One region of the Pseudomonas sp. GNP012 genome, then DNA from elsewhere that is predicted to be linked to it. Evidence: predicted binding sites of a transcription regulator. Region 1 holds the regulator's gene; each other region holds the start of a gene.

Region 1 (7,181 bases):
GCCGTTCACCGCGTCCAGCGCTTCGAGAACCACGTCCATCAGTTCCGAGTCGACGCGACGCTCACCCTTGCGCAGGATGTCGAACACGTTCTCGGCGATGTGACAGCACTCCACCAGTTCGTTGAGCTGGAGGAAGCCGGCGCCCCCTTTTACAGTGTGAAAACCGCGAAAAATTGCATTGAGCAAATCCGCATCATCCGGACGGCTTTCCAGCTCGACCAGTTGCTCGGACAGTTGCTCTAGAATCTCGCCGGCCTCAACCAGGAAATCCTGAAGGATCTCTTCATCGGCGCCGAAGCTCATCAGGGGGGGTGCTCCTAACAGGTCTAAAAACCCAAAATACCTAAAATTCTAAAATCCCAGGCTGGATAGCAAATCGTCCACATCGTCCTGACCGGACACAACGTCTTCTCTTTTATCGGCATGAATCTGCGGACCTTCACCCTGAGAGAGATGTTTTTGTGGATCTTTTTGCGCAAGCATCGCTTCACGGTCATGTTCGATGCCCGCAAAGCGGTCCACCTGACTGGCCATCAGCACGAGCTTGAGCAGGTTGCTTTCAACTTCGGTGACCAGTTGGGTCACACGCTTGATCACTTGCCCCGTGAGGTCCTGGTAATCCTGGGCGAGCAGGATGTCGTTGAGGTTGCCCGACACCGCGCGATTGTCCGTGCCGCTGCGTGCCAGGAAGCCGTCGACCCGACGGGCCAGTTCACGAAACTCTTCGGCACCGACTTCACGACGCATGAAGCGCCCCCAGTCCGTGCTCAAGGCCTGGGCTTCGTCCGCCAGGCTGTTGACCAGCGGCGTGGCATTTTCCACCAGATCCATGGTGCGGTTGGCCGCCGCCTCGGTCAGCTTGACCACATAGCCCAGGCGCTCGGTGGCGTCGGTGATCTGCGACACTTCTTCGGCTTGCGGCATGTGCGGGTCAATCTGGAAATTGACGATCGCGCTATGCAGTTCGCGAGTGAGCTTGCCCACTTCCTGATACAGGCCGCGGTCTCGGGTCTGGTTGAGCTCATGGATCAATTGCACCGCGTCGCCGAACTTGCCTTTTTCAAGGCTCTCGACCAATTCGACGGCGTGTTTTTTCAGGGTCGATTCAAAGTCGCCCAATGAAGTTTCGTTATTGCCCATAGCTCCCCCGTGGCGCACTCATCAACCGATGCGTTCGAAAATCTTCTCGATTTTTTCTTTCAACGCCTGGGCCGTGAAGGGCTTGACCACATAGCCGTTAACGCCGGCCTGGGCCGCTTCGATGATCTGCTCACGCTTGGCTTCAGCGGTCACCATCAGCACCGGCAGGTGCTTGAGCTTTTCATCGGCACGCACGTGACGCAGCAGATCGATGCCAGTCATACCTGGCATGTTCCAGTCCGTTACCAGAAAGTCGATGCTTCCGCTGTTGAGCACCGGAATGGCGGTAGTGCCATCGTCGGCCTCGACGGTGTTGGTGAACCCAAGGTCACGCAGCAGGTTCTTGATGATCCGCCGCATCGTTGAGAAGTCATCAACGATGAGGATTTTCATGTTCTTGTCCAATTCGACCTCCAAGCAGTCTTAAACGCGCCCAGCACCTGGACGCGCCATTTCAATCAATCCGGCAAAGCACTCAATGACTGTCTGGAGCACAACAGATCGGGACCGGCGCAGTTCAACACCACACCAGCCTCTTTCGCAGTGTCCCCACACTGCCTTCAGCGCGCTCGCCACTCCCCCAAACGCCCCCGCAAGCGGGCCGCGCACTGGCTGTGTAACTGGCTGACCCGCGATTCGCTGACCCCCAGGACCTCACCGATTTCCTTGAGGTTCAACTCTTCGTCGTAGTACAGCGCCAACACCAGTCGCTCACGCTCCGGCAAATTGGCAATCGCATCCGCCAGCGCAGCCTGGAAGCGTTCATCTTCCAGATCGCGTGACGGCTCGGTATGAGCACTCGCGCCATCCTCGTGCAGCCCTTCGTGTTCGCCGTCCTGCAACAGATCGTCGAAACTGAATAACCGGCTGCCCAGGGTGTCGTTCAAAATTCCGTAGTAATCGTCGAGACTCAATTGGAGTTCGGCCGCAACTTCGTGATCTTTAGCGTCACGGCCGGTTTTCGCTTCAATCGAGCGAATGGCGTCGCTGACCATGCGCGTATTGCGGTGGACCGAACGTGGCGCCCAGTCCCCCTTGCGCACTTCATCGAGCATGGCGCCGCGGATTCGAATGCCCGCGTACGTCTCGAAACTGGCGCCTTTGCTGGCGTCATATTTGGTCGATACCTCAAGCAGGCCGATCATCCCGGCCTGGATCAGGTCTTCGACCTGGACACTGGCCGGCAAACGCGCCAGCAAGTGGTAAGCAATGCGTTTAACCAGCGGCGCGTAACGCTCGATCAGCTCGTACTGCGCATCACGAGCCGATTTTTTGTAGAGGTTGTAACCGCTGGCTGTCATAGAACAGGTCCTGCTGTTTGCTGCACTAGACGCTCGACGAAAAACTCCAGGTGCCCGCGCGGGTTGGCAGGCAGCGGCCAGGTATCGACCTTCTGCGCGATGGCCTTGAACGCCAGCGAGCACTTGGAACGCGGGAAGGCCTCGTAGACGGCGCGCTGCTTCTGCACAGCCTTGCGCACGCTTTCGTCGTAGGGCACCGCGCCGACGTATTGTAGGGCGACGTCGAGGAAGCGATCCGTGACCTTGGTCAACTTGGCGAACAGGTTGCGCCCTTCCTGCGGGCTCTGGGCCATGTTGGCCAGGACGCGGAAGCGGTTCATGCCGTAGTCGCGATTGAGCAACTTGATCAAGGCGTAGGCATCGGTAATCGAGGTCGGCTCGTCGCACACCACCAGCAGCACTTCCTGGGCTGCACGAACGAAGCTGACGACCGACTCACCAATGCCCGCAGCGGTGTCGATCACCAATACGTCGAGGTTGTCGCCGATATCACTGAAGGCCTGGATAAGGCCCGCGTGTTGCGCAGGACTCAGATGCACCATGCTCTGAGTGCCGGATGCGGCCGGAACGATACGGATGCCGCCAGGTCCCTGCAGCAGTACATCGCGCAGTTCGCAGCGGCCCTCGATCACGTCGGCCAGGGTACGTTTGGGTGTCAGGCCCAGCAGAACGTCGACGTTCGCCAGTCCCAGGTCGGCGTCCAGCAGCATGACGCGCCGGCCAAGCTCAGCCAAAGCCAGGGACAAGTTCACTGACACGTTAGTTTTCCCGACGCCACCTTTGCCGCCGGTCACCGCGATCACCTGTACGGGATGCATGCTGCCCATGTTATTTCTTTACCTTGTCTTGCATAGACGGAGGCCACATTACTGGCTGCGCGTTCACAAACGGAACAATGCATGGCAGACCATCGATGTAGGTACAAAAACGATTCATTATTACCTCAGCCAACCTGCTTGGTCGGGCTGTGGTAGATGTCAGCGAACATGTCAGCCATGGCTTCTTCGCTGGGTTCTTCCTGCATTTGCACACTGACGGCGCGACTGACCAACTGATGACGGCGCGGCAGATGGAGATCATCCGGAATCCGCGGGCCATCGGTCAGGTACGCCACTGGCAGCTCATGACTGATGGCCAGGCTCAACACTTCGCCCAGGCTTGCCGTTTCATCCAGTTTAGTCAGGATGCAGCCGGCAAGCCCGCAACGCTTGTAACTGTGATAAGCGGCGGTTAGAACCTGTTTCTGGCTGGTGGTTGCCAGGACCAGATAATTTTTTGAGCGGATGCCACGACCAGCCAGACTTTCGAGCTGCATGCGCAGGGCCGGGTCGCTGGCCTGCAGGCCGGCGGTATCGATCAGCACCACGCGCTTGCGCAGCAATGGATCGAGCGCCTGCACCAGGGACTGGCCCGGATCGACGTGGGTCACCGGCACATTGAGAATGCGCCCCAGGGTCTTGAGTTGCTCCTGGGCACCGATGCGGAAGCTGTCCATGCTCACCAGCGCAATGTTCTGCGCGCCGTACTTGAGCACGTAACGGGCAGCCAGCTTGGCCAGGGTGGTGGTCTTGCCCATGCCGGCAGGGCCGACCATGGCGATGACTCCGCCCTCTTCCAGCGGCTCGACTTCCGGGGTAACGATCATGCGCGCCAGGTGTGCCAGCAACATGCGCCAGGCCTGACGAGGCTCCTGGATTTCGCTGATCAGTGCCAGCAGGTCTCGAGACAGCGGGCCAGACAGGCCAATGCGTTGCAGGCGACGCCAGAGGTTGGCCTGATCCGGACGGCTGCCTTGCAGCTGGTTCCAGGCCAGGGACCCGAGTTGTACTTCCATGAGTTCGCGCAGGCTGTTGAGCTCGGAGCGCATCGAGTCGAACGCACGCGGGTCCACGCCACCGGACGCTGGTACAGCAGCCGGTGCGGGGCGACGAGGTTGGTCATACGTAGGTTCGATCAGCGGCTCGGCTGCGGTGAGCGGCAAACCGGCGAACAACTGGCGGTTGGTCGCATTGTCGCTCTCGCCATCGCCACGCAGGCTCAATTCGGCCTGGGCGGTGACGATCCGCGACTGAGTCTTGCGCAGCTCGTCTTCGAGCTCCATGTTCGGAACACGCGGTGCCAGCGCCGACAACTTGTAATCCAGCGCAGCCGTCAGCTCGACGCCCCCGGCAATCCGGCGGTTGCCGATAATGGCTGCATCAGCGCCCAGCTCATCGCGAACCAGCTTCATGGCCTGACGCATATCGGCGGCGAAAAAACGCTTAACTTGCATAAACCACTACCTCAGCCGTTGGGCCCTACTGTCGCAACGATGGTCACTTGCTTGTTGTCAGGGATTTCCTGGTAAGCCAACACGTGCAAACCCGGGACTGCGAGCCGGCCGAATCGCGAGAGCATCGCGCGAACCGGACCGGCCACCAGCAGAATCACCGGCTGACCTTGCATCTCCTGGCGCTGCGCCGCGTCGATCAGCGAGCGTTGCAGTTTCTCAGCCATGCTTGGCTCCAGCAGAACGCCCTCTTCCGAGCCTTGTCCTGCCTTTTGCAGACTATTGAGCAATATCTGTTCCAACCTTGGCTCCAGCGTGATAACTGGCAGCTGCGACTCAGTGCCTACAATGCTTTGGACGATTGCGCGGGAGACGCCAACCCGCACGGCAGCCACCAGCGCGGCGGTATCTTGACTCTTGGCGGCATTGTTGGCGATGGCCTCGGCAATGCTGCGGATATCGCGAACCGGCACTTGCTCGGCCAACAGCGCTTGCAGCACTTTGAGCAGTTGCGACAGCGAAACCACGCCCGGCACCAGCTCCTCAGCCAGTTTCGGCGAGCTTTTGGCCAGCAATTGCATGAGTTGCTGCACTTCTTCGTGACCGATCAGTTCACTGGAATGCTTGTAGAGTATCTGGTTCAAGTGGGTAGCCACTACTGTACTGGCATCGACCACCGTGTAACCGAGGGATTGCGCCTGGGTACGCTGGCTGATTTCGATCCAGACCGCCTCCAGGCCGAAAGCCGGATCTTTGGCGGTAATGCCGTTGAGCGTGCCGTAGACCTGCCCCGGGTTGATCGCCAGCTCGCGATCCGGGTAAATCTCCGCTTCCGCCAGGATCACCCCCATCAGGGTCAGGCGATAGGCACTCGGCGCCAGGTCGAGGTTGTCGCGGATATGCACGGTCGGCATCAGGAAGCCCAGATCCTGGGACAGCTTCTTGCGCACCCCCTTGATCCGCGCCAGCAACTGACCGCCCTGGTTGCGGTCCACCAGCGGAATCAGGCGATAGCCCACTTCCAGGCCGATCATGTCGATGGGCGTCACGTCATCCCAGCCAAGCTCCTTGGTTTCCTGGGCACGGGCCGGCGACGGCAGCAGCTCCTGCTGGCGCTTGACCTCTTGCAGGGCCTGAACCTTGGCGACGTTCTGCTTTTTCCAGAACAGGTAGGCGCCACCGGCCGCCAGGGCCGCCATGCTCAGGAACGAGAAGTGCGGCATGCCGGGCACCAGGCCCATGACCGCCATCAAGCCTGCCGCCACCGCCAGCGCCTTGGGCGAGGCGAACATCTGGCGATTGATCTGTTTGCCCATGTCTTCCGAACCGGACGCACGGGTCACCATGATCGCCGCCGCTGTCGATAACAACAGTGATGGCAATTGCGCCACCAAACCGTCACCGATGGTCAACAGCGCATACACCTTGCCGGCATCGCCGAAGGTCATGCCGTGCTGGAAGATACCGACCGCCATGCCGCCGATCAGGTTGATGAACAGGATCAACAGGCCGGCAATGGCGTCACCACGGACGAATTTGCTGGCACCGTCCATGGAACCGTAGAACTCGGCTTCCTGGGCGACTTCCGAGCGGCGGGCCTTTGCCTGGGCCTGATCGATCAGGCCGGCGTTGAGGTCGGCGTCGATCGCCATTTGCTTGCCGGGCATCGCATCGAGGGTGAAACGCGCGCTCACCTCGGAGATCCGCCCCGCACCCTTGGTCACCACGACGAAGTTGATGATCATCAGGATCGCGAAGACCACGATACCGACCACGTAGTTACCGCCGATCACCACTTCACCGAACGCCTGGATCACCTTGCCGGCGGCTGCGTGACCGTCCTGGCCGTGGAGCATCACCACCCGCGTGGAGGCCACGTTCAATGCCAGGCGCAACAGCGTCGCCACCAGCAAAATGGTCGGAAACACCGCGAAATCCAGCGGGCGCAAAGCGTAGACGCACACCAGCAGCACGACGATGGACAGGGCAATGTTGAAGGTGAAGAACACGTCGAGCAGGAACGGCGGCACCGGCAACATCATCATCGCCAGCATGACCAGCAGCAACAGCGGCACGCCCAGATTGCCCCGACTGAGGTCGGCAATGTTGCTGCGGGCACTGTTGATTAACTGAGAGCGATCCACCGGTTTTCCCCGTTCCTTTAAAGCAAACTTTTGACGCCTGACGCAGGCGCAGGGCGGCTACTGCAAGAAGCTTTCCAACTTTTGCAAAGGGAGAAATAGAGCGATTTTTCAGTGGGATATGTGCTGCCTGGGCTGACGTCATCGCGGGCAAGCCACGCTCCCACAAGTTATCGCCGAACCTGTGGGAGCGCTAGACTCAGGAATCGCGGCGCAAATCCGGCGGAATCGGCAGGTCATCCTTGAGCGGATCAGGCCGCTTGCCCTTGCCCGCCCGGTACTGTCGAATCTGATAGACGTAGGCCAGTACCTGCGCAACCGCCAGATAGA
Region 2 (7,181 bases), 310 kb from region 1:
GTTGCATCGGCGTGCGATACAGCAACGACTCGTCGCCATTGCCCAGACCTTCAGCTTCGATATGACGGTTGTTGGTCATGTTCAAGGCGAAGGTGCCGCTTTTGGTTTTCTCGTTCTGCTCGGCGAGCACTTTCGAGAAGTCCAGGTCCCGAGCCTTGTAGTTCGGGGTATCGGCGTTGGCGATGTTGTTGGCCAGGACTTCGGCACGCTGGGCGCGGAAGCCCAGGGCTTGTTCGTGGATACCGAGCGCTTTATCGAAGCTGATGCTCATGTCGGGAAACCTTCGGGTGACCTGATTTTTCGTAGGATCAACTTAGCAAGCCCCATGCCAATTCAAAAAAGCCCGGAAACCGGGGCTTTGCCGGACATGGCAACGCGGCAATGCCAGAAAAGCGGCAACGGTTTTCCGCCGCCTGCCGCTTTTCTGCCGCTTGATCCACTTTCGAGAGCACCACCTAACAACTGTGGGAGCGGGCTTGCTCGCGAAAGCGGTGCGTCAGGCAAAGTTGATATCGACTGACACGACGCCTTCGCGGGCAAGCCCGCTCCCACAAGGGGTGTGGTGATTTCAAATGATCATTTGCAGGCATAAAAAAACAGGAGTCCCTGAGGACTCCCGTTTTTATCCGCGCCGCTTTTGCATCACTTCGCCTGGTAAATGATCCCCGGGCTGCACTGGACCATCTGGTAATGATCCGGCAAACCGTTCAACGCTTCGGAAGCGCCGAGGAAGAGGTAACCACCGGGCTTCAACGTGCTGTGGATGCGCAACAGGATGTCCTTCTTCACCTCGGCGGAGAAGTAGATCAGCACGTTGCGGCAGAACACGATGTCGAACTTGCCGAGGCTCGCGTAACTGTCCAGCAGGTTGAAAGAACGGAATTCCACCCGGCTCTTGATCGGCGCCTTGATCGCCCAGCGTCCCGGCCCTTTCGGGTCGAAATAACGCTGCAGGCGCTCGGGCGACAGACCGCGGCCGATGGCCAGGCTGTCGTACTCGCCGGTCTTGCAGTTGTTCAGCATGGTGCCGGACAGGTCGGTGGCAACGATCTGTACGCCCATCCTCAACTGGCCCATGTTGACCCGTTCGAACTCGTCGATGGACATCGACAGCGAATACGGTTCCTGGCCCGACGAGCAAGCCGCCGACCAGATACGCAGACGCTGGCCAGGGCTGGCCTTGATCGCTTCGGGAAGGACCTTGTTCTTCAAGACTTCAAACGGGTAGGTGTCACGAAACCACAGGGTTTCGTTGGTGGTCATGGCATCCACCACCTGTTCGCGCAAACCGCTGCGCGGCTGGGTCTGCATGCGCTGAACCAGCTCCCCCAAAGACTTGATGCCTTGCTGTTCCATCAGTTTGTTGAGACGGCTGGAGACCAGGTACTGCTTGTTTTCACCGAGCAAAATGCCACAGGCTTTTTCCAGGAATACCCGGAACTGTTCGAAATCCAAATTACCCGTAGACAATGATGCCGCCTCTTAAATCGTGTTGACTGCCAGGGGCGCAGGCCCCTAGCTGATATCTGCTGCTTTGATCCGGTCGACTACCCGGGATGCCAGGTCATCAGGACGGAATTTGGCCAGGAAGTCATCGGCACCGACCTTCTTGACCATCGCCTGATTGAATACCCCCGACAACGAAGTATGCAGGATGATATGAAGCTTTTGCATGCGCGGGTCGTTGCGGATTTCCGCCGTCAGGGTGTACCCGTCCATCTCCGGCATCTCGATGTCGGAGATCATCATCAGGAACTCTTCTTCCGGCTTCTTGCCCTCATCGACCAGTTTGCGCAGGTAGTCCAGCGCTTGCCGACCGTCGTTCAACGCCACCACTTCGACGCCGACCGTTTGCAGGCAACGCGTGACCTGCTTGCGCGCCACCGAGGAATCGTCGACCGTCAGCACGCGCAACGAGAGCGCCTTGTGCTGGGTTTCAACGTCCACCACGCCGACGGAAATCGCTTCCGGCGTCGGAGCCACTTCCGCGAGCACCTTCTCGACATCGATGATTTCGACCAACTGATTGTCGACCCGCGTCACCGCGGTCAGGTAGTGATCGCGCCCGGTGCCCTTGGGTGGCGGATGGATCTCCTCCCAGTTCATGTTGACGATGCGCTCCACCGAGCGCACCAGGAAACCCTGGGTCTTGGTGTTGTACTCCGTGATGATCACGAACGGATTGTTCTTGTCCTTCAACGCACCGGAGCCGGTCGCCATCGCCAGATCAAGGATCGGAATGGTCGCCCCCCGGATGTTCGCCACGCCGCACACGACAGGACTGGACTTGGGCATCAACGTCAATTGGGGGCATTGCAGCACCTCCCGAACCTTGAACACGTTGATCCCGTACAGCTGCTGGCCGTCGAGACGGAACAACAACAGCTCAAGGCGATTCTGCCCCACCAGTTGCGTGCGCTGGTTTACCGAATCCATTACACCAGCCATGCCCAGACTCCTACACCAACGCCAAGTGTTGTTGCGACGCGCCTTCATCACTAAACGGCACGGCGCTTGCTTTTTTAATCGTTATGAACACAGAACCGACATTATTTCGACGCCTGACCACACCCTACCGCAAATTACTCGGCGTGCTGGCGGCTGTTTGCCTGTTCAACACTGGCAGCCCTGCCCTTGCTGACGCGGTTACCTTGCCTGACATGCTTATCGGCGTCACTCAGGGCTTTCTTGAATTCACCGTAGAGGACTATCTGGCGACCAGTCAAACGGAAGGTCGCTACGAGATCCAGGTCAACCCGCTCGACCCGCGCATGCACATGCCCATGTGCGACAAGGAATTGACAGCAACGCTCGAGAGTCCCAGGCCGCTGGGACGGGTCACGGTCAAGGTCCGCTGCGAGGGTGCCTCCCCCTGGACTGTCTTCGTACCCGCTCAAATCCGCCTGTTTCGCGATGTCGTGACCAGCGCCCGACCACTGCGCCGTGCCGCCATTGTCGAGCCTGGGGATGTGGTGCTGCGCGAGCGCGATATCAGCCTGATAAGCCAGGGTTACCTGACCTCCCTCGACCAGGCGATCGGGCAGCGACTGACCCGACCAATGGTCACAGACCAGGTGATTACCCTGGTGCATATCGAACAGGCGGAGGTGATCCGCAAGGGTGATCAGGTGGTGATTACCGCCCGCAGCGGTACGCTCAGCGTGCGCATGCCCGGCGAAGCCCTGTCAAACGGCAGCCTCAGCGAACAGATCCGGGTGAAGAACCTCAACTCCCAGCGAGTCATCAAGGCGCAGGTCATGGCGCCGGGGCAGGTGGAAGTGTCCATGTAAGGCGCTCTGTTCATCGGAATGTGGCGCTTGCCGCGGCTGTTCCCTAGACTGTGCTCCATGCAGGGCAAGCGCTGACGCGCGCGAGGTTCATTGATAAATGAGCCTAAAGTTTTCCAGGGAATGGCCGAAACCATGGCAAGCGTCCAAATTCCCAGAGGTTTTTTTATCATGGTCATCGATTTCAGCCGTTTGAACAGCTCCTCGTCCCTTACGGGCAGTACACGTACCAGCGCCAGCAAGGAAAGCGCCGAAACCGGCAAAACCGCGCCGCTGGAATCCGCGGCCGAACAGGCCGGTACCGTTAACAGCGGGGAATCGGTACATCTCAGCAATGAGGCTCAACAGTTGCAGAAGGTCAATGACAAGCTGCGCGATCAGCCTGCCGTCGACAAAGCCCGGGTGGCCGAGTTGAAAGCAGCGATTGCCGATGGCAGCTATAAAGTCGACAGCAACCGTGTAGCCAGCAAACTGCTCAACTTCGAAGCCCAGCGCTAGGCCAACGCCGGCGCCAGGCTTTTGGACGCTTAAAACCCAAGGCCAGCCATGCACGACACCAATTTACTGCAACTGATCACCGACGACTTTGCTCCAGCGCAACAACTGCTGGAATTATTGCAGACCGAATCCCTCGCCTTGCATGGCCGTGACATGCCATTGCTCGAGGACATCCTGGCGCAGAAACAGGCATTGGTCGTCCTGCTCGAACAGCATGGCCGCAAGCGCAGTGAAATTCTCGCCAGCCTCAACCTGCCGACCAACCGCGGCGGGCTGGAGCAACTGGCCAGCCAGTCAAGCATTGGCGACCAGTTGCTGGCGCAAAGTGACGTGCTGACCGATCTCCTGGCCCAGTGCCAGGCCATCAACGCCAACAACGGCCAGTCGATCATCACTCAGCAGGCCGCTACGGCCACCCAGCTGAAAATCCTCACCGGTGGTGAAACTCCGGCGCTTTACGATGCCAGCGGAACATTCTCCAAGCTTGCTAAGCCGCGCCCGCTCAGTCAGGCTTAGGCCGCTTGATGTGCCCGCTCTATCCAAGACGCGAAAGATGCTGGCAAAATGCTGGCTAGCCGTAGTCAAATTTTGCCTGGAGATTGATTAACCGTGTCCAATGCCTTATCCGTGGATGATGCTCCGCAGCCACCCAAGGTGCTCTCCACGCCCTTGGAAATCTCCAGCAATCTGCGCCAGCTGCTCGAAAGCCATGACCCGCTGATCATCACGTTCCACGAGCGCAGCCAGCGCTTCCAGAGCTATCTGGTGGACCTGGACCGTGACAGCAACATGATTGCCCTGGACGAAATGATTCCTCGCGATGGCGAACGCTACCTGATGGCGGGCGAACCCTTCAGGGTCGAAGGCTTCCACGAAGGTGTGCGCATTGCCTGGGAAAGCAACGGCCAATTGAAGATCGACGAATCCGGTGGCAGCCGCTGCTATCGCGGCACTCTGCCCGATGAAGTGGTGTACCACCAGCGCCGCAATGCATTCCGCGCGGCACTGAAGCTGGCACAACTGGTCAACGTCAATCTCGACGGCGAAAAGCTCAAGGCCCCCATCAGCGGCAAGCTGCTGGATATCTCCGCTACCGGCTGCAAACTGCGTTTCGACGGCGACATCACGGGCAGCCTGCAACTGGGTCAGGTGTACGATCGCTTCAACGCCGACCTGCCCTTTGGCAAGATGACGGCTCCAGTCGAGTTGCGTTATCTGCACTTCGAAGAAAAGATCTCCACCACCTTCGCCGGTGTTCGCTTCCACAACATGAGCGGACTGGTGCAGCGTCAGGTCGAACGCTTCGTCTACCAGTTGCAACGTGAAGCGCGCCGCTTCGACAAAGACGACATCTGATAGACACCTCCACAAAAAACGGGCAGTCCCTTGCGGTGACTGCCCGTTTTTTTTGCCCCGGCTTTAAGGCCTGGCCTCGCTGAAGTTAGGGTCCCGCCCTGTATCAGGGTCTTGCGGCGGCTGATCTGTTTCAGTTTCGCTGACAGCTTCAGGTTCTGGCTCAGGCTCTGGCCCGGTACTCACCGGAGTGTGCATCTGATCCTGCACCACCTGCTCATCAACACGCGGGTCGAGGCAGGCCACCAGTGGCGAACTCGTCATATTGTCCGGCATGGCCACGTGATGCAGCGGCGCGTCGTCGACCTGATGCAGGTTGGTCACCGCTTTCGGGCGAATCCGCCACACCAGCACCAACGAAAAGAAACTGAAGAACGCATAGAGCATCTGGCTGCCAAACAGCTTCATCAGCACACCTGCCACCAGCGGCCCGATACTCGCACCCACGCCATAGGTGACCAGCAACATCGCCGTCAGGGACACCCGGCGATCACCTTCGACATGGTCATTGGAGAACGCCACTGCCAACGGATACAGGCAGAACTGCACCAGCGAGCAAAGGAACCCGGCGATGAACAATACCTCCAGCGGCACCTGCGGCATGATCGCCAGCGGCAGGGCAGCCAGTGCCAGGCTGAACGCGAAACTGCGGATCAGCACGGCCCGATCGTAGCGGTCGGACAACCAGCCCAACGGCCACTGCACCAGCAGACCGGCAAAAATGCAGCTACCCATGAACAGACCGACCTGCTCCGTGGACAACCCTTGCTGCGAGGCATACAGCGGTGCCAGACCGTAGAACGAGCCGACAATCAGGCCCGCCCCGAGCACCGTACTCAATGATTGCGGGACACGCTTGATAAAGAACCGTGGCTCCATCGGTGCAGGATGCAAGGGTGCAGGGTGAATCCGCCGGGTCAGGGCCACTGGCACCAGACACAGGGCAAAACACAGGGCGACCAGCATCAGCAGCTCCAGCCCCAGCGCCGGGTGCATGACCAGAATCAACTGCCCCAGCACCAGGCCCAGGTACGAAGCGATCATGTAACCGCTGAACACCATGCCTCGCTGATTGGCATCGGCCTGCTCATTGAGCCAGCTCTCGATCACCATGTACTGGCACATCATGCCCAGACCCACTATGACCCTCAGGAACAGCCAGGCCGGCAGCCAATCGACCAGGCCATGGCCCAGCACCGCCGCGCCGACGATCCCGGCACAGGCCGAGTAGGCCCGGATATGCCCGACCCGGGCAATCAAGCGGTGACCGATCTTGCCCCCCAGCACCAGGCCGAAATAGTTGGCGGCCATCAACGCACCGACCCACAGGCTGTCGACATTGTCGGCCGCCAGACGCAGGCCCAGGTAAGTACTCAACAGGCCCGAGCCGATCAACATCATCAGCGAGGCGAAATACAGTGCTCGAAAGGATTTCCAGATTTGGCGCATCGGCGTTCCGAGCGGCTCCTTGCAGTGAGAATCGGCTATCGCTAAACGATAGCCGGATGTCGACAGATCGTCAGGCCTGGGCGGCTAAAACACGTCGTTCCCAGGGCGTAATTTCATCATGGAAACTGCTCAGTTCCAGGGTCTTCGAAGCGATGTAGCCTTCGATGAATTCCGTGCCGAACAGTTCCTTGGCCAACTGGCTACGTTTCAGACGCTCAAGTGCCGCATGCAAGGTACACGGCAATGAAAGATTGTCCGGCACTTCGAATTCACCCTGGATCGGTGCGCTTGGCTCCAATGCGTTCTCGATGCCATGCAACCCTGCCGCCAAGCTTGCGGCAATGGCCAGATACGGGTTGGCATCGGCCCCGGGCAAACGGTTCTCGACCCGACGGGCCACTGGCAAACTGGCCGGGATGCGCAGCCCGGCCGCCCGGTTGTCGTGGGACCAGCAGGCATTGTTCGGCGAGGCGTAAGGGTGGCACAAGCGCTGATAGGAGTTGACGTTCGGCGCAAACAACGCGGTGAAGTCGGCCATGCACACTTGCTGACCGGCAATGAAATGGCGGAAGGTGGCCGTCTCCTGCCCCGCCT
Region 3 (7,181 bases), 2.5 Mb from region 1:
ACGCCGTACTCTTGTAGGAGCGAGCTTGCTCGCGATGATCGTTAACGATAACGCTGGATGCCTGACACCCCAATGCGCTCTCAAGTCCATCGCGAGCAGGCTCGCTCCTACAGGGGGGTTGCGGTGCTTCAGCGGGACTTGGGTTTCTTCACGTCCAGCCGGCGCAAATGGCAAGTCACTTCCTCGCGGTCGTGGTACAGCTGCTTGCAGCCGATCTCGACCTTGATACCCCGTGCCTTGAAACCATCGGCAATGCGCTCGAGCAGCCGCTTCACTTCGGCATAGCGCTGCTTCATCGGCAGCTTGAGGTTGACCACCGCCTCACGGCAATGGCCGTCACCGATCCACTCTTCCAGCATCGCCGCATTGCGCGCCGGCTTCTCGACGATGTCGCAGACCATCCAGTCCACCGGCTGCTTGGGTTTGAAGGTGAAACCGTCGGCCATCAGGTGTTGCACCAGCCCCGTGTCCATCAGGCTTTCAGCCATCGGGCCGTTGTCGATGGCGGTCACCAGCATGCCGCGGTTGACCAGTTGCCAGGTCCAGCCACCGGGAGCGGCCCCGAGGTCGACGCCGGTCATGTCGCTGTGCAGGCGCTCGTCCCACTGGTCGCGCGGGATGAAGTGGTGCCAGGCCTCTTCCAGCTTCAGGGTCGAGCGGCTCGGCGCCTCCCGAGGAAACTTCAAGCGGGGAATGCCCATCGGCCACATCGCCGAGTTGTTCGACTCGGCCAGCCCCATGAACACCTCACGGCCGCTTTTGAAGGTCAGCAACAGCCGCGGCTTGTGAGCGTCTTCCACCAGTTTGCCGGCGGCCATCAGCGCCTTGCGCAGGTGCACTTCGAACTTTTTGCAGAAGTTCGACAGTTCCTTGCCATCATTGGTGTCGACCATTTCCAGCCACAGGCTGCCGCACAGCGGAAAGTCCGCCATATGATCGAGGATCACGCTGATGCGGTCGGTTTCCGGCAGATCGATGAAAATCCCCCGGGCCCATTGGCGCGGGAAGATCAGCTCGGCGAAACGCTGCCCGCGCATCAGGCGCTCGGCGCCGTCTTCTTCGGTGCAGACGAATTCGGCGCAAGCGGTGGCGGCTTTGGCCTTGGCGTAGCCGGCCACGTTCAAGCGCGCGGCGAGGTCGGAAATCTCGGAACAGACTTCACCTTCGAAGCCCGGCCGGCAATGCATGAATAGGGTGTTCATTCTTACTCCTGGACCCTGTAGGAGCGAGCTTGCTCGCTCCCACAAAGAGAGACCGCTTGCGTTGAAGCAAAGCCTGTCACGAAAACCGGCGCATGATAGCCGAGATCGGAACCTGGGTCTGTCCATAGAGTCCAGTTATTAGCCAGCTACCGAAAACAGGGCTAGGTTTAAGGCTCTGTCCGTCCCCTCAGTCCGTAGCCGTGCGGACTTCAAGGAGTGATCGCAATGCCGTCCCTCGATAGCCTGAATACGTTGAAAACCCTGCAGGTCGGCAACAAGACCTACCACTACTTCAGCCTGCCCGACGCCGCCAGGAGCCTGGGCGAGCTGGACAAGTTGCCGATGTCGTTGAAAGTCCTGCTGGAAAACCTGCTGCGCTGGGAGGACGAAAAAACCGTCACCGGCGCCGACCTCAAGGCACTGGCCGCGTGGCTCAAGGAGCGCCGCTCCGACCGCGAAATCCAGTACCGCCCGGCGCGGGTGCTGATGCAGGACTTCACCGGTGTTCCCGCCGTGGTCGACCTGGCCGCCATGCGCGCGGCGATGGCCAGGGCCGGCGGCGATCCACAGCGCATCAACCCGCTGTCGCCGGTGGACCTGGTGATCGACCACTCGGTGATGGTCGACAAGTTCGCCAGCAGCAGCGCTTTCGAGCAGAACGTCGACATTGAAATGCAGCGCAATGGCGAGCGCTATGCGTTCCTGCGCTGGGGCCAGAGTGCCTTCGACAACTTCAGCGTGGTGCCGCCGGGCACCGGGATCTGCCACCAGGTGAATCTTGAATACCTCGGTCGCACGGTCTGGAACAAGGACGAGGACGGCCGCACCTATGCCTTCCCCGACACCCTGGTCGGCACCGACTCCCACACAACCATGATCAACGGCCTCGGCGTGCTCGGCTGGGGTGTCGGTGGCATCGAGGCGGAAGCGGCGATGCTCGGGCAACCGGTGTCGATGCTGATTCCCGAAGTCATCGGTTTCAAACTCACCGGCAAGCTCAGGGAAGGCATCACCGCCACCGACCTGGTGCTGACCGTCACCCAGATGCTGCGCAAGAAAGGCGTGGTGGGCAAATTCGTCGAATTCTACGGCGACGGCCTTGCCGACCTGCCGCTGGCCGACCGGGCGACCATCGCCAACATGGCGCCGGAATACGGCGCCACCTGCGGTTTCTTCCCGGTGGACGACGTCACGCTGGAGTACCTGCGCCTGTCCGGCCGCCCACTTGAAACAGTGCAATTGGTCGAGGCCTACAGCAAGGCCCAGGGTCTGTGGCGCCTGCCCGGCCAGGAGCCGGTGTTCACCGACACCCTGGCGCTGGACATGGGCAGCGTCGAAGCCAGCCTCGCGGGACCAAAACGTCCGCAGGACCGGGTGTCGCTGCCGAATGTCGCGCAAGCCTTCAGCGACTTCGTCGACCTGCAATTCAAACCCACCAGCAAGGAAGAAGGTCGCCTCGAAAGCGAAGGTGGTGGTGGCGTCGCCGTCGGCAATGCCGATATGGCCGGTGAAGCGGACTACGATTACGAAGGCCAGACCTATCGCCTGAAAAACGGCGCCGTGGTCATTGCCGCCATCACCTCCTGCACCAACACCTCCAACCCGAGCGTGATGATGGCGGCCGGGCTGGTGGCGAAGAAGGCCGTGGAAAAAGGCCTGAAACGCAAACCCTGGGTGAAGAGCTCGCTGGCCCCCGGCTCGAAGGTGGTCACCGACTACTACAAGGCGGCCGGCCTGACCCGCTACCTCGATGAATTGGGCTTTGCCCTGGTCGGCTACGGCTGCACCACCTGCATCGGCAACTCCGGACCGCTGCCGGAACCCATCGAGAAAGCCATCCAGCAAGCCGACCTCACCGTGGCATCGGTACTCTCGGGCAATCGCAACTTCGAAGGCCGGGTGCATCCCCTGGTGAAAACCAACTGGCTGGCTTCCCCGCCACTGGTGGTCGCCTATGCGTTGGCAGGTACGGTACGCACCGACCTCAGCCGCGAACCGCTGGGCGAAGACAAGGACGGTAAACTGGTATACCTGCGGGACATCTGGCCCAGCAGCAAAGAAATCGCCGACGCGGTGAGCCAGGTCAACACCGCCATGTTCCACAAGGAATACGCCGAAGTGTTTGCCGGAGACGAACAATGGCAGGCGATCGAGGTGCCGCAAGCGGCGACCTATGTCTGGCAGGACGACTCGACCTACATCCAGCATCCCCCCTTCTTCGACGACATCGGCGGCCCGCCGCCCCTGGTCAAGGATGTCAGCGCAGCGAACATTCTCGCCCTGCTCGGCGACTCGGTGACCACTGATCACATCTCCCCCGCCGGCAACATCAAGGCGGAAAGCCCGGCAGGGCAATACCTACGCGACAAAGGCGTGGAACCGCGGGACTTCAACTCCTACGGTTCGCGACGCGGCAACCATGAAGTGATGATGCGCGGCACCTTCGCCAACATCCGCATACGCAACGAAATGCTCGGCGGCGAGGAAGGCGGCAACACCCGCTACATTCCCACCGGGGAGAAAATGCCGATCTACGACGCCGCCATGCGCTATCAGGCGTCGGGCACCCCGCTAGTGGTGATTGCCGGCCAGGAATACGGCACCGGATCGAGCCGCGACTGGGCGGCCAAAGGCACCAATCTGCTGGGCGTCAAAGCGGTCATCGCCGAAAGCTTCGAACGCATCCACCGCTCCAACCTGGTGGGCATGGGCGTATTGCCGTTGCAGTTCAAGCTGGATCAGAACCGCAAGAGCCTGAACCTCAACGGCAGTGAAACCCTGGACATCCTCGGCTTGACGGGTGTCGAGCTGACACCACGGATGAACCTGACACTGGTCATCACTCGCGAAGACGGCAGCCGCGAGAAAATCGAGGTGCTGTGCCGCATCGATACGCTCAATGAGGTGGAATACTTCAAGTCCGGAGGGATTCTGCATTACGTGTTGCGGCAGCTGATTGCCTCCTAGCCATGCGCTGATACAAACACCGCCTTCGGGCGGTGTTTTTGTTTGTGACCACATCCCTATAATCTCGCACTGCTTGATGTTGGCCCGACACTAGTCCCTGTGGGAGCGAGCTTGCTCGCGATAGCGGAGTGTCATTCAACATCATCTTTGAATGTTCCGCCGTCATCGCGAGCAAGCTCGCTCCCACTGGAGACTGGGGGAATCCAGAATTTCGATACAAGGACTTTCAATGTTTGCTCTGCCAAGGACTTTTCTGGCCCTCCTCTCCCTCGGCTACTACTTAGCACTGGACTTCAGCAGTATGAGTTGGCCGGCGGCGACTTCTGTTGCTTTGCTGTTGGTTTCCGGTTTTGCCGCTAGCCAGCAAACACTTCAGTTCGGTCGGTACCTCGGCCATGGCCTGTTCATCATTCTCGCGCTGGCCCTTGCCACGCATTGGTGGCCCGGTTTCTACAACGGCCCAATCATCGCCACGCAGCGTTTCACCGACGACGCGGTGCCGTTTTCCATGTACGCGAACCTTGACAAACCCCTGATCGGTTTTTGGCTGTTACTGGTCTGCCCATGGCTTGTCGGTCGGCGCTCGTTTCGATCGATCCTGTTTGCCACCGCACTGGCGTTGCCCCTGAGTGCCGTGCTGGCCTTGGGCGGCGCACTGTTGCTGGGTGTCGTCACTTGGGCACCGAAGTGGCCGGATTCTGCCTGGTTGTGGCTGCTCAACAATCTGCTGCTGGTGACGCTGGTCGAGGAAGCGCTGTTCCGCGGCTATATCCAGGGTGGCCTTAACCGATGCCTGAAAAACCTGCGCCATGGCGAAAACCTTGCCCTGCTCCTGGCTTCGTTGATCTTCGGCCTGGCCCATGCCGGGGCAGGCTGGCAATGGGTCCTGTTGGCCGGCCTGGCCGGGATCGGCTATGGCCTGGCCTACCGCTTCGGCGGGCTGGCGGCCGCCATCGCCACCCACTTCGGCTTGAACCTGCTGCACTTCGGCCTGTTCACGTATCCGATGCTCGCCGGCTGACGCAAGGGTCATTTTGCGACGCATCGCTAATTATCGAAAAATAATCTCAACAATCCGCCGGTATTGCCGATACAGCACTTGAAAGCCTTGCGGATTAAAAAAGCCATGCGTAACAACCAGCCAATTACACAACGCGAGCGGACCTTCCCGGCCCAGCAACGGTTGATTTCCACCACCGATGCCAAGGGCATGATCACCTACTGCAACGACGATTTCGTCGATATCAGCGGGTTCTCCCGGGAGGAGCTGATCCGTGCACCGCACAACCTGGTCCGTCACCCCGACGTCCCGGCCGCGGTGTTCGCCCACATGTGGGGCACGCTGAAACAAGGCTTGCCATGGATGGGCATTGTGAAGAATCGCTGCAAGAGCGGTGATCACTACTGGGTTAACGCCTATGTGACACCGATCTTCGAAGGCAATCAGGTGACCGGTTACGAGTCGGTGCGGGTCAAGCCCACCGCCGAACAGATCCGCCGTGCCGAAGCGCTCTACCAACGCATCAACCAGGGCAAGTCAGCCATTCCCTCTTCGGATAAATGGTTGCCGATCCTGCAGGACTGGCTGCCGTTCATCCTGGTCAGCCAGTTGAGCTTCATGATCGGTGCATCGCTTAACTCCCATTGGGGTTTTGCCCTGGCCGCCGGTCTTTCGGTGCCGCTGGGCCTGATGGGCCTGCAGTGGCAACAGCGCGGTCTCAAGCGTTTGCTGCGCCTGGCCGAGCAGACCACCTCCGATCCGTTGATCGCACAGATGTACACCGACAGTCGCGGCGCCCAGGCGCGGCTGGAGATGTCTATCCTCAGCCAGGAAGCACGCTTGAAAACCTGCCTGACGCGACTGCAGGATACGGCCGAGCACTTGACCGATCAGGCCAGGCAGTCCGATGCCCTGGCGCACAACAGCTCCAGCGGCCTGGAACGTCAACGGGTCGAGACCGAGCAAGTGGCCACGGCGGTCAACCAGATGGCCGCGACCACCCAGGAAGTCGCCAGCCACGTGCAACGCACGGCCGACGCCACCCAGGAAGCCAATCGGCTGACCGGTCGCGGTCGTGACATCGCCGGGGAAACCCGCGAAGCCATCCAGCGCCTGTCGGTGGTGGTGGGTGAAACCGGCGTCACCGTGACCCAACTGGCCAAGGACAGCAACGAAATCGGTGGCGTGGTCGACGTGATCAAAGGCATCGCCGACCAGACCAACCTGCTGGCCCTGAACGCCGCCATCGAAGCGGCCCGTGCCGGTGAGATGGGTCGTGGTTTTGCGGTGGTGGCCGACGAAGTCCGTCAGCTGGCGCAACGCACCAGCGAGTCCACCGGGCAGATTCATGCGCTGATCGCCAAGCTCCAACAAACCGCCGGTACTGCGGTGCAAACCATGGAAGCCGGGCATCGTCAGGCGGAAGAAGGCGTGGCGCGGGTGCTGGAAGCGGACCAGGCACTGGTGGGGATCAGTGAAGCGGTGGCCAACATCACCGACATGACCACCCAGATCGCCGCCGCGACCGAAGAGCAAAGTGCCGTGGCCGAAGAAATCAGCCGCAACATCAGCAACATCTCGGAGCTGGCGGACCAGACCTCGGAACAGGCGCAGAACTCGGCTTTGTTGAGTGAAGAGCTGACCAAGACTGCGAACACCCAGTATTCGTTGGTGGAACGGTTTAACCGCTGATTGCTGCTGGAATGACAAGAACCCGGACAGTGAGAGCTTCCGGGTTTTTTATTATCAATTTGAAAAGTATGTTGTCTGTGCGGGCGCCTTCGCGGGCAAGCCCGCTCCCACAGGGTTTTGCATTGATCACACGATCAAGCCACACCACAGATCACTGTGGGAGCGGGCTTGCCCGCGAAGAGGCAGGCCCAGACACCACTCATCTCAGAGAAGAAATGCGACCACTTTCTGCGCCGCAGCCGCCAAATGCTGCTCATGGCTAAAGCCCGAAGCTTTCAACGGCTTCAAGTCATGATCCCCCGCCACCAGCCAGAACACCT
Region 4 (7,181 bases), 590 kb from region 1:
CAGCTTTCCGTTTTATTTACTTTTGCTTTTTTTCGCGACACTCAACTTCAACTACCGGTCACTGTATGCGCCTTCCGACTTTGAAAAGGGAAAACATTTCATGAAAGCGATGGAAGATGCTGGGCGGTCGGAAAAAAAAGCGTCCGGGAAGTCGCCCGCGAATCCCGCTTTGGAAAGGCCATCGAATGGCCAGCAGCCAGCTCGGTCGCCCTGCGGTGCACAGGACCCGCCAACGGAGATTGGTCTGCACAGCACCGTCTTCGTTCAGCATCAACTTCAGTTACCGGAATTTGTAAAAGACCTGTGCATCGTTGATACACGCGGTATGAACAAGGAGGTCGAATTTGAAACGCTGCTGGAAAAAATCCAGAAGCCACGGGAAAAAATGGCGTACGTGATTCTGTTTGTCACTAGTGCCATTTCAGAGACTTTACTGAAGGCCAGTGCGCTCAAACATTCCAGACAGACCAGGAAGCACTGCTCTGCCTTTTACATTGCCTACAATCCCGTCTCGCAAAGGTTGACGGTAATTGATCAAGCCGGCCAACCGGCAAACAACAATGCGTAGAACAGGACAGACCATCGGAAGGAGAAAGACAGGAAACCGTCAGCGGCACACCCGACAACGCAGTACCTGGCACCACACCCCATATTCAGGAGCCTGACCTCGTCGAGGACGAGGTCAGGTATCCATCACGAGTTCAAAGGTCTCAGAACAGCTTCCGGCCTTTGTTCGCCGCAATGCGCATGCGCAGGGCGTTGAGCTTGATGAAGCCCGCAGCATCCGCCTGGTTGTATGCGCCGCCATCTTCTTCGAATGTCGCGATGTTGGCGTCGAACAGCGAGTCATCGGACTTGCGGCCAGTGACGATCACATTGCCCTTGTACAGTTTCAGGCGCACAACGCCGTTCACATTGACCTGGGACGCATCGATCATCTGTTGCAACATCAGACGCTCAGGGCTCCACCAGTAGCCGGTGTAGATCAGGCTGGCGTACTTGGGCATCAACTCGTCTTTGAGGTGAGCCACTTCGCGGTCCAGGGTGATCGATTCGATCGCACGGTGGGCACGCAGCATGATGGTGCCGCCAGGGGTTTCATAGCAGCCACGGGACTTCATGCCCACATAGCGGTTCTCGACGATGTCGAGACGGCCGATACCGTGCTCGCCACCGATACGGTTCAGGGTCGCCAGTACGGTGGCCGGAGTCATTTCGACGCCGTCCAGCGCGACGATATCGCCGTTGCGGTAGGTCAGCTCCAGGTACTGCGGCTTGTCTGGAGCGTTTTCCGGGGAAACGGTCCAGCGCCACATGTCTTCTTCGTGCTCGGTCCAGGTGTCTTCCAGCACGCCGCCTTCATAGGAGATGTGCAGCAGGTTGGCATCCATGGAGTACGGGGATTTCTTCTTGCCGTGACGCTCGATCGGGATCGCGTGCTTCGCGGCGTAGTCCATCAGCTTTTCACGGGACAGCAGGTCCCATTCGCGCCAGGGAGCAATCACTTTCACGCCAGGTTTCAAGGCGTACGCGCCCAACTCGAAACGAACCTGGTCGTTGCCCTTGCCGGTGGCGCCATGGGAAATGGCGTCAGCGCCGGTTTCGTTGGCGATTTCGATCAGGCGCTTGGCAATCAGCGGACGAGCGATGGAAGTACCCAGCAGGTACTCGCCTTCGTAAACGGTGTTGGCGCGGAACATCGGGAAAACGAAATCGCGCACGAACTCTTCGCGCAAGTCGTCGATGTAGATCTCTTTGACGCCCATGGCCTGAGCCTTGGCGCGTGCAGGTTCGACCTCTTCGCCCTGACCCAGGTCAGCGGTGAAGGTCACCACTTCACAGTTATAAGTATCCTGCAGCCACTTGAGGATCACCGAAGTGTCCAGGCCGCCGGAATACGCCAGAACGACCTTGTTTACGTCCGCCATGCCATCACTCCACGGGGTTCTACGGAAAGCCGTGAAGTCTACCGCTCATGCAGGATAATTTACAGAGGCGCGACAGCTTATGACGACCAAGCGACAGAATCTGTCGAGAGCGCGACGATGACTTAAGGGTCAGGAAGTTGCCGAAGTGACCGCTTTCGTCGCTTGCGGGGCAACTTGTTCCGCGGGCGCTCCCCGCTCCAGGCGTACCGCTACCCGACGGTTCTTCGCACGGTTGGCGTTGTTGGTATTGGGCGCCAGCGGATAACGTTCGCCATGGAAACGCAGGGTAATTTGCGACTCCTGGATGCCGTTGGCCTTGAAGAACTCCATCACTGCCAGGGCCCGGCGCCGCGACAGGTCGCGATTGGTCAGGCGGTTGCCGCTGTTGTCGGAGTGACCGTCGAGCTCGATGTGATTGACCGTCGGATCAGCCTTCATGTACTCCAGCATGACCTGCAGCTTGGCTTTCGCGGCATTGTCGAGCTCGATACCGCCGCCAGGGAAGCCGATTTGGGATTGTTTCACCTGCTCGAAGTTCTGCGGCAACAGTTTGGCCACGCAGCCTTGATAATCGGCAAACGCCTGGGTGAACCTGACCGGCAGCAAGCGCACTTCCGACACCCGGCCATCTCCCGAGGAATGGCGAACCACCGGGCTGCGACCGTCCATCAGACCGCTGATCAGGCGTCCGGCCTGCACCTGTGAACTGTTGAACAACACGTTGCCGCTACCGATTCTCACCGTGCCCAGGTTTATATCCTCACGCCCCGGTTGCCACGGTGCGGCAGCCGCCAGCAAGGTCGCCGAACCTCCGCCCATCATCGGGTTATAGGCTTTGAGACGAAACGTTGCCTGCTCACCGGCTTTGCGCACGAACTCCCCCGAACCGAAGTCGGTAATCGGCTGCGTCAGGCGGCATTCGAACTTGTCGCCTTCGACCGTCCACTCAATGCTCTCCAGGCGGGTCTGAAAAGTGAGCGCCATCGCAGGAAGGCTGGCAAACACACTGAGCAAGGCTAAATAACGCTGGCGCACGGGAGGCTCCACTGGCTTCTACAACAAAAAGACCGACACACACATGTTTACGGCATACCCGTTGGATATCGGAAGCTTGCGGCAAAACTTGATAGCGAGTGCCTGCAAGAGTCTTTTCCGGTAGCATTCCCTTGAGTTTGACCCGCCTGGAATCCCCTCATGTCCGACCGCCTGACCCTGCTGCGTCCCGACGACTGGCACATTCATCTTCGCGATGGTGCCGTGTTGACCAATACCGTCGCGGATGTCGCGCGCACCTTTGGCCGCGCCATCATCATGCCCAACCTGGTTCCGCCGGTGCGCAACGCGGCTGAAGCCGACGGCTATCGCCAGCGGATTCTCGCTGCCCGCCCGGCCGGCAGCCTGTTCGAGCCGCTGATGGTCCTGTACCTGACCGACCGCACCCAGCCTGAAGAGATCCGTGAGGCCAAGGCCAGCGGATTCGTGCACGCCGCCAAGCTGTACCCGGCCGGCGCGACCACCAACTCGGACTCTGGTGTTACCAGCATCGACAAGATTTTCCCTGCACTCGAGGCCATGGCCGAAGTCGGGATGCCGTTGCTGATCCACGGCGAAGTCACCCGTGGCGATGTCGACGTGTTCGACCGCGAAAAAATCTTCATCGACGAGCACATGCGTCGTGTGGTCGAGCGTTTCCCGACGCTCAAAGTGGTGTTCGAACACATCACCACCGCTGACGCCGTGCAGTTCGTCAACTCGGCTTCGGCCAACGTTGGCGCGACCATCACCGCGCATCACCTGCTGTACAACCGCAACCACATGCTGGTGGGCGGGATTCGGCCGCATTTCTACTGCCTGCCGATCCTCAAGCGCAATACGCACCAGGAAGCCCTGCTCGACGCCGCCACCAGCGGCAGTGAAAAATTCTTCCTCGGCACCGACTCGGCCCCCCACGCCCAGCACGCCAAGGAAGCCGCTTGTGGTTGCGCCGGCTGCTACACCGCTTATGCGGCGATCGAGATGTACGCCGAAGCGTTCGAACAGCGCAATGCTCTGGACAAGCTCGAAGCCTTCGCCAGCCTCAACGGCCCGCGTTTCTATGGGCTGCCGGCCAACACCGATCGCATCACCCTGGTCCGCGAAGAATGGACCGCCCCTGCCAGCCTGCCGTTTGGCGAGCTGACCGTTATCCCGCTGCGCGCCGGTGAAAAACTGCGCTGGCGCCTGCTGGAGGAACACGCGTGAGTGAAGACCATTTCGACGACGAACTGGAAGGCAATGGCGGCGGTGGCGGTTCCCGTCATCCAATGGCCGCACGGTTTCGTGGTTACCTGCCGGTTGTCGTCGACGTAGAAACCGGTGGCTTCAACTCCGCCACCGACGCCCTGCTGGAAATCGCCGCGACCACCATCGCCATGGATGAAAAGGGTTTTGTGTACCCGGATCACACCTACTTCTTCCGGGTCGAGCCATTCGAAGGCGCGAACATCGAAGCGGCCGCCCTGGAATTCACCGGGATCAAGCTCGATCACCCGCTGCGCATGGCCGTGAGTGAAGAGTCTGCTCTCAACGATATCTTCCGCGGCGTGCGCAAGGCACTCAAGGCCAACGGTTGCAAACGGGCGATCCTGGTCGGGCATAACAGCAGCTTCGACCTGGGCTTCCTGAATGCGGCGGTTGCGCGTCTGGACATGAAGCGCAATCCGTTCCATCCGTTCTCCAGTTTCGATACCGCGACACTCGCGGGCCTGGCATACGGCCAGACCGTGCTGGCCAAGGCGTGTCAGGCAGCGGACATCGACTTCGACGGTCGCGAGGCCCACTCGGCCCGCTACGACACCGAAAAGACGGCAGAGCTGTTCTGCGGCATCGTCAATCGCTGGAAACAGATGGGTGGCTGGGAAGACTTCAACGATTGATGGCTTTCTGTAGGAGCGAGCCTGCTCGCGATGGTCGTGAACGATAACGCGGGGAACCTGACACCCAGCGGTGTTCTCAAGTCCATCGCGAGCAAGCTCGCTCCTACACAGTCCCGGCGTTATCCCGCGCATAAAAAAACCGGCCTCGATGGCCGGTTTTTTTTTACCTGCAGCGTGCGCCTTACAGAGCGGCAGCGTGCTCGGTCAGGTAAGCCGCTACGCCTTCTGGCGAAGCGTTCATGCCTTTGTCGCCTTTCTTCCAGTTGGCAGGGCAGACTTCGCCGTGCTCTTCGTGGAATTGCAGAGCGTCGACCAGACGCAGCAGCTCTTCCATGTTACGGCCCAGCGGCAGGTCGTTGATGATCTGCGAACGGACAACGCCTTTGTCGTCGATCAGGAACGCGCCACGGAACGCTACGCCATCAGCGGACTGAACGTCGTAGGCCTTCATGATTTCCTGCTTGATGTCGGCAGCCATGGTGTAGCGAACTTCGCCGATACCGCCATTGTTGACCGGGGTGTTGCGCCAGGCGTTGTGGGTGAAGTGCGAGTCGATCGACACGGCGACCACTTCAACGTTGCGCGCCTTGAACTCGGACATGCGGTTGTCCAGAGCGATCAGCTCGGACGGGCAAACGAAGGTGAAGTCCAGCGGGTAGAAGAACACCAGGCCGTATTTGCCTTTGATCGCCGAAGACAGGGTGAAGCTGTCAACGATCTCGCCATTGCCGAGTACGGCCGGTACGGTGAAGTCAGGGGCTTGTTTGCCTACGAGTACGCTCATTGGATATCTCCTGGTGTAATAGCGTGAGAAACAGGTTTCGCATCAGCCTGCCACCCTGAGGCGACAGCCCTGTGACACGAACCCCGGTCGCAAAAGACCGGCCATCATACACCGCGTATTTGAGCTGGCTTAGCTGTTTTTTCCCGGTACGATGAAATCCCCGACGGTTTTGTATCGCCGGTTTGCCATATTGACCGTTCGTCAGCCGCCCCCCGCTTATGACGAAAAGTACTCTGAAACCACTTTGACAATCATTCTCGTTAACATTAAGATCCATCGCAATTGAGTCACAATCAGCGACGGTCCTTCCTTATGTATGTCTGCCTCTGCACTGGCGTCACCGACGGTCAAATCCGCGATGCGATCTATGAAGGATGCTGCAGCTACAAGGAAGTCCGCGTAGCTACCGGCGTTGCCAGTCAATGCGGCAAATGTGCCTGCCTCGCCAAGGAAGTGGTCCGAGAGACCCTGACCAAACTGCAAACGGCCCAGGCTGCAATTCCCTATCCAGCAGAATTTACAGCCGCTTAAGTATCGATTTTCAAAGAACCGGACATATGTCCGGTTTTTTTATGCCTCAAAATCAACTAGTTATGCTCTAGACGCGGAACACAAACATTCTTATTCCGATTAATTTTCATTTAAGTTTCAATAACTTAGGTTTGACACTATTAAATACGCGGCTCAAACTCTGTTCTATTGACAGCTAATACAGGGCAGGACCCCATCATGAAAGGCGACGTTACAGTCATCCAGCATCTCAACAAGATCCTTGCCAATGAGCTGGTCGCGATCAATCAATACTTCCTGCATGCGCGCATGTACGAAGATTGGGGCCTGAACAAGCTAGGCAAACACGAGTACCACGAGTCCATCGACGAGATGAAGCACGCGGACAAGCTGATCAAGCGCATCCTGTTCCTTGAAGGCCTGCCGAACGTCCAGGACCTGGGCAAGCTGCACATCGGCGAACACACCAAGGAAATGCTCGAGTGCGACCTGCGTATAGAGAAAACCGGCCATGCCGACCTCAAGGTAGCCATCGCGCATTGCGAAACAGTTGGCGACTTCGGCAGCCGTGAGCTGCTTGAAGATATCCTCGAGTCCGAAGAAGAACATATCGACTGGCTGGAAACCCAGTTGGGCCTGATCGACAAGATCGGTATCGAAAACTATCTGCAATCGCAGATGGGTGAAGACGAGTAAGTTCCAGGCCATTAATTTCGATGCAATAAAAAGCCCCGCCCTCTTTCGAGTGGCGGGGCTTTTTGTTGCCTGCTCTTGTAGGAGCGAGCTTGCTCGCGATGGTCTTCAACGATAACGCGGGAAGCCTGACGACCCGTGGCGTTTTTGAGTCCATCGCGAGCAAGCTCGCTCCTACAGAGAAACGTGATCAGGCCTCGGTCTTTGGAGCAGCGGCCTTGGCGGCGGCGTCCTTGATCAGGCTCTGCAGCGAACCGTCAGCGGCCATTTCAGTCATGATGTCGCTACCGCCGACCAGCTCACCGGCAACCCACAGTTGCGGGAAGGTTGGCCAGTTGGCGTATTTTGGCA

Evidence for each region. The regulator FliA, encoded in region 1, starts transcription of late flagellar genes. The targets are predictions, from matches to a motif close to CTAAAGTTTNNNNNNNNNNNGCCGNTAA.
Region 2: flgM (flagellar biosynthesis anti-sigma factor FlgM) is a predicted target of FliA. The motif match lies at 3,394-3,421, and genes of this name have one in related genera.
Region 3: ACXX83_RS05420 (methyl-accepting chemotaxis protein) is a predicted target of FliA. The motif match lies at 5,236-5,263, and genes of this name have one in related genera.
Region 4: ACXX83_RS19415 (flagellar protein MotY) is a predicted target of FliA. The motif match lies at 3,029-3,056, and genes of this name have one in related genera.

What each region holds. Positions count from the first base shown of each region.
Region 1 is NZ_JBTGUU010000001.1:3,717,259-3,724,439, forward strand. It holds gene ACXX83_RS16700 (chemotaxis protein CheA) at 1-303, opposite strand, end outside; gene ACXX83_RS16705 (protein phosphatase CheZ) at 352-1,140, opposite strand; gene ACXX83_RS16710 (chemotaxis response regulator CheY) at 1,162-1,533, opposite strand; gene fliA (RNA polymerase sigma factor FliA) at 1,701-2,441, opposite strand; gene fleN (flagellar synthesis regulator FleN) at 2,438-3,268, opposite strand; gene flhF (flagellar biosynthesis GTPase FlhF) at 3,385-4,713, opposite strand; gene flhA (flagellar biosynthesis protein FlhA) at 4,725-6,854, opposite strand; gene flhB (flagellar biosynthesis protein FlhB) at 7,051-7,181, opposite strand, start outside.
Region 2 is NZ_JBTGUU010000001.1:4,023,498-4,030,678, forward strand. It holds gene flgB (flagellar basal body rod protein FlgB) at 1-271, opposite strand, end outside; gene cheR (protein-glutamate O-methyltransferase CheR) at 643-1,470, opposite strand; gene ACXX83_RS18145 (chemotaxis protein CheV) at 1,516-2,448, opposite strand; gene flgA (flagellar basal body P-ring formation chaperone FlgA) at 2,532-3,290, shown strand; gene flgM (flagellar biosynthesis anti-sigma factor FlgM) at 3,459-3,785, shown strand; gene ACXX83_RS18160 (flagella synthesis protein FlgN) at 3,834-4,301, shown strand; gene ACXX83_RS18165 (flagellar brake protein) at 4,395-5,141, shown strand; gene ACXX83_RS18170 (MFS transporter) at 5,205-6,587, opposite strand; gene ACXX83_RS18175 (glutamine synthetase family protein) at 6,658-7,181, opposite strand, start outside.
Region 3 is NZ_JBTGUU010000001.1:1,246,612-1,253,792, reverse strand. It holds gene rlmM (23S rRNA (cytidine(2498)-2'-O)-methyltransferase RlmM) at 129-1,202, opposite strand; gene acnA (aconitate hydratase AcnA) at 1,428-4,169, shown strand; gene ACXX83_RS05425 (CPBP family intramembrane glutamic endopeptidase) at 4,399-5,190, shown strand; gene ACXX83_RS05420 (methyl-accepting chemotaxis protein) at 5,296-6,861, shown strand; gene ACXX83_RS05415 (alpha/beta family hydrolase) at 7,066-7,181, opposite strand, start outside.
Region 4 is NZ_JBTGUU010000001.1:4,308,617-4,315,797, forward strand. It holds gene ACXX83_RS19405 (hypothetical protein) at 1-568, shown strand, start outside; gene ACXX83_RS19410 (argininosuccinate synthase) at 711-1,928, opposite strand; gene ACXX83_RS19415 (flagellar protein MotY) at 2,058-2,963, opposite strand; gene pyrC (dihydroorotase) at 3,123-4,169, shown strand; gene rnt (ribonuclease T) at 4,166-4,843, shown strand; gene ACXX83_RS19430 (peroxiredoxin) at 5,025-5,627, opposite strand; gene ACXX83_RS19435 (bacterioferritin-associated ferredoxin) at 5,940-6,158, shown strand; gene bfr (bacterioferritin) at 6,357-6,833, shown strand; gene grxD (Grx4 family monothiol glutaredoxin) at 7,021-7,181, opposite strand, start outside.